2 regions of the Gilliamella sp. ESL0254 genome follow, and region 1 is predicted to be linked to the other one. Evidence: riboswitches for the same ligand, from Rfam matches in the RefSeq annotation. Region 1 holds a riboswitch; the other holds the start of a gene.
What was found. Region 1 has a riboswitch for preQ1 ahead of queD (6-carboxytetrahydropterin synthase QueD). Riboswitches for the same ligand answer to the same signal wherever they lie in the genome.

Region 1 (4,435 bases):
GCCAAGTTTACCACATACTTTTGAGTTAGAGGGTAGGGATAGAAGTGGTAATGTGATGATTAAATATGGATTTGTGTTAAAACAGTGGTTCGTCAATCGTAACAATAGAGCAGCGACGCAGCCTGAGCATTCCTCTTGGTGTAGTAGGTTAGGTTATCGTCTTCCTAAGATCAAGGACTTGACTAACCATCGGTGTGGTATCACAAGTGCTTTTCCATGTTATGGAGGTATAAACGGGGCCACTCCGTGGGGGTCTAAGGGTTTTTACATGCGTCATATTGGTGCTGGGTTTTTCTCTGAATGGGGCCGCATGTCTGATTACGTCGGTGCGAACTTCGTTGACAGCTTCTATTATTGGACGGATGATGTTATTAATGGCTCAGGGTTCCATGTCACGCTCGGCGGTACCGTGCGCAAAGAAAGAACTTCTTACAACTACTATGGCCTTTGCACCACGCCTTAGATTCTAATCCTTAGGCTGTGGGGATACTTATGGTGTAAATAAAAAATAATTTATCAAAGAACAGCACCCTGCACAGTTGGCGTGCTGAGTAATTAAAAAGTGCATGCCAAGCGGTTTTGCTATTTAATAGCAAAACCGTTTCCTTCAATTTAAAAGACTAATCAATATTGGCAAACTTATGGCTTTGTACACTAAGTAGCCATTTATTATCAAAGCGATCTTTGTTGATTTTCCCCAATAGTTCAATGGTTTCAAACATATTAAACGCACCATTTTTTTCGCACGGTGAAAGGTAATAGCGTTTGGCGTGAATTTGAGTTTCGATATATTGGCAAAAAGGGATAAAATCAGCATGATTTTCGGCAACAATCCGCACTTCATTGGCAGTAGTTTGTACTATTTCTTGATAGCGTGACCGATAACAAAACTTAGGGCTAAGAGCTATATAATCTATAAGCGGATCAACTTTGCCAAGTCCATTACTTTCAATGGCAATAAAATAACCCGCATTTTTTAATGGTACAAGCAATTGAGATAATGCTTTAACCATAGTCGGTTCGCCGCCAGTAATAATAATGTTTTTGCTGTTATATTCACTCACTCTAGCAAGCAGCGTATCTAACGTAATCCGGGTAAATTGGCGGAAATTAGTATCACACCAAGCACAATTTAAATTGCACCCAGCAAAACGGATAAAAACAGCAGGCATGCCTGTATTATAACCTTCGCCCTGTAAAGATTCGAAGATTTCAACAATGCGAAATTCGATCATTTTTGGCTCCGATGATATTCACAATATGAAGTTGGCGTTTCCCATAATTTGATCATCGAAACAGGCAAATATTGCGACAGGCAATCAAATATGAATTTGCTCATTGCTTCAGCAGTAGTGCGGCATGGAAAGGCAAAAATTTTGCGCTCCATTTCTTGTAGTAACGTGGCTATACGGCACTCATTTGGGTTATTTTGGTTGTAAAGATAAGCGTGATCCAGTGGATCAATAATATGCTGTTTAACAATCATTTTTAGATCAGCATAATCCATGACCATGTCTTGACTCGAACCAGTATCGATAAGATCACCGCTAATTTCGACTAATAAGCGATAAGTATGACCATGCAGATTGTGACACTTTTTATTGTGCCCATCTAGCATATGACAGGCGTCAAATTGAAACTCTTTAGCTATTTTGAACATTTTATATTCCTAGTTTTTTTACGTGGGATGGGTTACGAACCACGGTTAGCTAACCTAACAAAATAAAGGCGCTAATATAATAGATAAAAGCTGAGTTGTCATCTTGCAAGTTTTATTTAAAACAACATTGAGTGGTAATTGATTGAATTGCGATCATCTTTATTTTTAACGCTAGTTAAGCTTTAAATATTTGCTGATCTTGCTGTATAAATTTTATAAAAAATATTCTAAATTTGCTCTTGAAATTTAGATTGCAACACACATTTAGATCACATGCAAATGGGTTGAATGTGTTAAGCATTGAATCCAAATCTATTGCTCAGGAGATAAATACTATGAGGTTAGATAAATTAACAAACAAGTTTCAACAAGCTTTAGCTGATGCGCAGTCAATGGCATTAGGTAAAGACAATCAATATATAGAGCCTGTGCATGTTCTATCAGCCATGCTTAATCAAGAAGGTAGCAGTGTAACGCCATTATTGACTACTGCTGGTGCAAATGTCGCTGTTTTGCAACAAGAATTAACGCAAGCCATTGATCGATTACCCCAAGTTCAAGGTGTGGGTGGGGATGTTATGCCATCACAAGAGTTTGTTCGTGTATTAAATCTATGCGACAAATTATCCCAAAAAAATGGCGATAGTTATATATCATCAGAACTCTTTATATTAGCCGCTTTAGAAGACAAAGGTAGCTTAAGTGATATTCTTAAAAGATCAGGCGTCAATAAAGACAAATTTAGCCAAGCAGTCAATCAAGTAAGAGGTAGCGATAACGTGAACGACCCTAATGCAGAAGATCAACGTGGTGCTCTTAAAAAATATACTATTGATTTAACTCAACGAGCAGAACAAGGTAAGCTTGATCCTGTTATTGGTCGTGATGAAGAAATTCGCCGAACAATTCAGGTATTACAGCGCCGTACTAAAAATAATCCGGTATTAATTGGTGAACCAGGCGTGGGGAAAACCGCCATTGTGGAAGGTTTAGCTCAACGTATTGTTAACCGCGAAGTGCCTGAAGGATTGCGGAATAAACGCGTTTTATCGCTAGATATGGGCGCATTAATTGCGGGTGCTAAATATCGTGGTGAATTTGAAGAACGGTTAAAAGCCGTGCTTAAAGACTTAGCAAAAGAAGAAGGTCGCATAATATTGTTCATCGACGAAATCCATACCATGGTTGGTGCAGGTAAAAGCGATGGTGCAATGGATGCCGGTAATATGCTAAAACCTGCATTAGCGCGTGGAGAATTGCACTGCGTGGGCGCAACAACACTAGATGAATATCGTCAATATATCGAAAAAGATCCGGCATTAGAGCGTCGTTTCCAAAAAGTCTATGTTGCTGAGCCAACAGTTGAAGATACTATTGCCATTTTGCGTGGCTTAAAAGAACGTTATGAACTGCATCATCATGTACAAATTACCGATCCGGCAATTGTGGCTGCGGCAACGTTATCGCATCGTTATATTTCAGATCGCATGTTACCTGACAAAGCAATTGACTTAATTGATGAAGCTGCATCCAGCATTCGTATGCAAATGGATTCCAAACCTGAATCTTTAGATCGACTTGAAAGGCGCATCATTCAACTTAAACTTGAACAACAAGCGCTTAAAAAAGAGTCTGACGACGCCAGTAAAAAACGACTTGAGATGTTAAACGATGAACTTTCCGAAAAAGAAAAGGAATATGCATCACTTGAAGAAGAATGGAAATCAGAAAAGGCAGCTGTTTCGGGCACGCAAAGCATCAAAGCTGAGCTAGAAAAAGCGCGTACTGAAATAGAGCAAGCACGTCGAGCTGGCGACTTGAGCAAAATGTCTGAATTACAATACGGCAAAATACCAGAGCTCGAAAAGAAACTTGCTTCAGCAACTCAGTTAGAAGGCAAAACCATGAAGTTATTGCGTAACAAAGTGACCGATAACGAAATTGCCGAAGTGCTATCTAAAGCGACAGGTATTCCGGTTTCTAGAATGCTTGAGAGCGAAAAAGACAAACTATTACATATGGAAGATGCTTTACATAAACGTGTCATTGGCCAAAACGAAGCGGTATTAGCGGTTGCTAATGCAATTCGCCGTAGCCGAGCAGGGCTTTCAGATCCAAACAGACCAATTGGATCGTTCCTATTCTTAGGACCAACAGGGGTAGGTAAAACCGAGCTTTGCAAATCACTGGCTAACTTTATGTTTGATAGCGAAGATGCCATGGTGCGTATAGATATGTCAGAGTTTATGGAAAAACACTCTGTTGCTCGCTTAATTGGTGCACCTCCGGGTTATGTTGGTTATGAAGAAGGCGGGTACTTAACAGAAGCAGTTAGACGTCGACCTTATTCAGTCATTTTACTTGACGAAGTCGAAAAAGCGCATCCAGATGTCTTTAATATCTTACTGCAAGTTCTCGATGATGGACGCTTAACTGATGGCCAAGGTCGCACGGTTGATTTTCGTAATACCGTCATAATTATGACATCAAACTTAGGATCTGACCTAATTCAAGGTCAAGTTGATCTAAGTTATGACGAAATGAAAGCGCTAGTGATGACAGTTGTTGCTAAACACTTTAGACCAGAATTTATCAATCGTATTGACGAAACAGTGGTCTTCCACCCACTCGGTCAAGAAAACATCAAAGCGATTGCAAAAATTCAATTAGCACATGTTGAAAAACGGTTAGATGAACGTGGTTACCAATTGGATATCTCGGATGCAGCGTTGGAACAACTTGCTAAAGTCGGCTTTGACCCAATTTATGGGGCAA
Region 2 (4,435 bases), 110 kb from region 1:
TAGTTTCTAATTTTAAATTATGAGCAGAAATTAAATGACTAGGATCTTATTTCTGCTTGCATTGAGAAGATACTAATAAGTACTAATGACAGTTATCCCTTATTAGTTTCGTTTTAATAAACTAACAATATCTTCTTTCTTTTCTTCTTCATCTTCAAAATCATCATCAGTATAACCGAGCTCTTGCATTAACTCATCAATACGATTTAATTTGCTATCAAGATAAGTTTGTTGATCTTTAGTGAGTTTGGCATTTTGCTCTACTAAATCCAGTAACATATCTAGTTTTGGGTCGTTCTCTAATTGTTCTAATTCTTGTTGTGGCGATAAAACTGTTTTAGCCGGTTTCGGTTGTTTAACCGGTTTTATTGCATTGCTAGCACTTTCAACAACTAATGAAATCGGTTTTTTACTGCCAATGCGTGGATCTTTGCTTTTGTTTGTCGAATTTTTATTTTTGTTATCATCTTGATTATTAAAGCGAGAGCCACTTGGTAAGCCTTTGTGCTTACGTTTGCGCTTTAGCTCACGAGACTCTTCATTAATCTCTTGACGGCTTTTTTTAGTTTTTTGTTTCGATTTATTCTTTAACATACAATCTCTGTTTAATATTAGGGTTAATCATTTAACCAGCGTATTTTATCAGTAAGTCTTAAATATAGCTATGATGAAGCAGTCATGCTAATTTAAGATTGTAAAAAAAGAGATTTATGTATAATCTGGGCCCAATAAATTTGTCAGATCGAATTAGAGAACAAAATAAAATGAAAAATCATTTGAGCCCTTATATGCAATTTAACCGTCAAGAATGGGCAAGTTTGCGTAACGCAGTACCGATGACGTTAACCCCTGACGAGTTAACTTCTTTACAAGGCATTAATGAAGACTTATCTATGGATGAAGTCAGTGACATCTATTTACCTTTATCAAGATTACTTAATTATTATATTAGTAACAGCTTTAGCCGGCAGGCGGTACTGTCTAAGTTTTTAGGCAAAAGTCACAAAATCCCTTATATCATTGGTATTGCCGGTAGCGTTGCAGTAGGCAAAAGCACAACTGCACGGGTATTGCAGGCATTGTTAACGCGTTGGCCAGAGCATCGTAAAGTAGCGTTAGTGACAACCGATGGGTTTTTATACCCCAATAAATGCCTTGAAGAGCGTGGGATAATGAACAAAAAAGGCTTTCCACAATCATATGATATTAAAAAACTGATCAATTTTGTTGCGGATATAAAATCAGGACAAGCTAACGTTAAAGCACCGGTGTATTCTCATCTGGTTTATGATATTGTCGAAGGTGAAGAAATGGTGATTGATAGCCCAGATATTTTGATTCTTGAAGGATTAAATGTACTACAAAGCACCTTGAATTATCCGCAAGCAAATAACCGTGTTTTTGTCTCTGATTATGTCGATTTCTCGATTTATGTGGATGCCGAGGTTTCGTTATTACATGATTGGTATGTGAACCGCTTTTTAAAATTTAGAGCCGGTGCATTTAGTGACCCCAACTCTTACTTTAACCACTACTCAAAACTGCCAGAACAAGAGGCTGTCAACATTGCTAATCGCCTTTGGCGTGAAATTAATGAGTTAAATTTGGTTGAAAACATCTTACCTACAAGAGAAAGGGCGAGTTTAATCCTGACTAAAGGTAAAAATCACAAAGTTGATTTGGTTCAATTAAGAAAATAGGGTAAAAGGGGGGAAATTGATATGAAATCAGTAATTCTAGTCATGACTAAAGTAACCATTATTACTTTGGCGAGTTTATTTTCGCTTGGTGCTTATGCTTCAGAACATTCTGAAGGATTAACGTGTGAAAGCAAAAAACAAACTATTGAAACACAGATTGATTATGCCAAAAAAAATAATAATTCTCACCAAGTTCAAGGGCTTGAAAAGGCATTACATGATGTCAATAATTATTGTTCAAATGATAAATTAGAAGAAAAATATAATAAAAAAATTCAAGAAAAGACAGATAAAGTTGTCGAAAGAACCCAAGAATTGAATCAGGCAAAAACAAAAGGTAATGAGCACAAAATTGCCAAACAACAAGCCAAATTAGCCGATGCCGAAAAAGAACTCAATGAAGCTAAAGCTGAATTAGCTAAATTTTATCAAGAATTAAAATTAAGATAAGCAGTAACAGATAGATTATTTACCCACTTTGCTTGCTTTTCCACCGTGTTTTTATCATTAACACTATCAATGGTTATTGTTGATGGTGCTAGTTTGATATTTTGTATTTTTTACCACACTAGACTTTTTTATTTAAAAAGAGTATGGTGTGCGGCTTGTTACGTGGTTCGTAAACCTCCCACGCTAAAAAACTAAGGAACATCATGAATAAAATTACACTACTAGGCGATCAGTCTGTTCGCTATCCTACAACCTATTGTCCTGAAATACTCGAAACGTTCGATAATAAACATCCGAATAACGACTATTTTGTTAAATTTAATTGCCCAGAGTTCACTAGCCTTTGCCCTATCACTGGTCAGCCTGATTTTGCGACGATTTATATTTCGTACGTACCCAATATCAAAATGGTCGAAAGTAAATCGCTAAAACTCTACCTATTTAGCTTTCGTAATCATGGTGATTATCACGAAGATTGCATTAATATCATCATGAAAGATCTGATTAAATTAATGGATCCTAAATATATTGAAGTTTGGGGCAAATTTACACCACGCGGTGGCATTTCGATTGATCCTTACGCCAACTATGGCAAATCAGGTACTCATTGGCAACAAGTTGCGGCTAATCGATTAGCTAATCACGATATGTATCCAGAAAAAGTGGATAATCGCTAATTTATAATCCATCCAAACAGGAACTTTTAATGCAGACTCGTAAAGCACTCGTTATATTTTCTGGCGGGCAAGACTCAACTACCTGCTTACTGCAAGCCATTGCCGATTATGGACGTGAAAACGTTCAGGCAATCAGCTTTCATTATGGTCAACGTCATGCAATTGAGCTTGAAAAAGCCAAATGGATCGCCAAAGATTTAGGTATAAAGCAAACTGTCATTGATACATCAGTTATCAAACAAACCACAAATAATGCGCTCATCGACGACTCACAAGAAATTCAAGCGGCTCAAGATGGCGATTATCCTAATACGTTTGTGGATGGGCGTAACATGCTCTTTTTACTTTTAGCTGGCTGCCATGCCAAACAGCAGGGCATTGCTGACATTATTATTGGTGTTTGTGAAACCGACTTTAGCGGCTATCCAGATTGTCGTGATATCTTTATTAAATCAATGAATGTATCGATGAATTTAGCCATGGACTATGCGTTTAATCTTATTACACCACTGATGTATTTAACCAAAGCACAAACGTGGGAAATGGCCGATAAACTGGGTTATCTTGATTATGTCCAACAACATACCCACACCTGTTATTACGGGGTTGATGGGGGATGTGGCAAGTGTCCTAGTTGTTTGCTGCGCGATAAGGGCTTGCAAGAATATATGGCCAGGGCTAGATAGATTTATTAATAACTGGGTTCTCTCACCCCATTAAAAAGGAAAAAAGATGTACTTACAGAATCATTTCGAATCGATAGAAAAAAACTTTACCCGTGGGCAACAGCAAAAAGCGCTTTACTGGTTGGCTTTTTTTCATATTTTAGTTATTGCTTCAAGCAATTATTTAGTCCAAATCCCATTTGATATTTTTGGTTTTCACACCACATGGGGGGCTTTCACTTTTCCATTTATCTTTTTAACCACCGATTTAACCATTCGAATTTATGGTGCAAGTTTGGCAAGAAAGATCATTTTTGTGGTGATGATCCCCGCATTGCTATTTTCATACCTTATTTCGGTGCTATTTTTTGAGACACATTGGGTTGGCTTTTCGGCATTGACCGAATTTAATAGCTTTGTATTTCGAATAGCGCTAGCCAGTTTTGCTGCTTATCTAGTTGGGCAATTGATGGATATCACTGTTTTTAACTATTTAAGAAAAAATAAATCATGGTGGGTGGCACCAACTGCATCAGCAATCTTTGGTAATGGTATTGATACTATTGTCTTTTTTGCTATCGCATTTTATCAAAGTAGCGATGAATTTATGGCAAATCATTGGACCGAAATTTCGTTAATGGACTATAGTTTTAAAATTCTAATTTGTGGGCTATTCTTTTTGCCACTTTACGGAATGATTTTAAATTTTATCCTAAAAAAATTAGTCTCAGCGCCTAAAAATAATTGATTATTAAACTCTAAAATTTATTGTCTCACCTTAACAAACATAAAGCTCATTATTATTTTGGTGAGTTTTATGTTTAATACTAAAAAATCACTCTTTATAATCAATTGTTTTTTAATGATCTATCTCAACTATTATTATAAAAAAACACACTAATATTTCACAACACTCAAAGGTCAAGATAGCCCTTTATCTGGT

Region 2: linked by a shared signal. The riboswitch ahead of queF (preQ(1) synthase) and the one ahead of queD (6-carboxytetrahydropterin synthase QueD) in region 1 are both predicted to bind preQ1.

Annotation. Positions count from the first base shown of each region.
Region 1 is NZ_JAAEDU010000001.1:937,555-941,989, reverse strand. It holds gene GYX25_RS04435 (hypothetical protein) at 1-463, shown strand, start outside; gene GYX25_RS04430 (7-carboxy-7-deazaguanine synthase QueE) at 621-1,235, opposite strand; gene queD (6-carboxytetrahydropterin synthase QueD) at 1,232-1,660, opposite strand; PreQ1 riboswitch class I at 1,664-1,709, opposite strand; gene clpB (ATP-dependent chaperone ClpB) at 1,996-4,435, shown strand, end outside.
Region 2 is NZ_JAAEDU010000001.1:1,051,009-1,055,443, reverse strand. It holds gene yihI (Der GTPase-activating protein YihI) at 103-594, opposite strand; gene coaA (type I pantothenate kinase) at 765-1,700, shown strand; gene GYX25_RS04890 (DUF1090 domain-containing protein) at 1,722-2,150, shown strand; PreQ1 riboswitch class I at 2,307-2,351, shown strand; gene queF (preQ(1) synthase) at 2,354-2,827, shown strand; gene queC (7-cyano-7-deazaguanine synthase QueC) at 2,857-3,513, shown strand; gene GYX25_RS04875 (7-cyano-7-deazaguanine/7-aminomethyl-7-deazaguanine transporter) at 3,560-4,240, shown strand.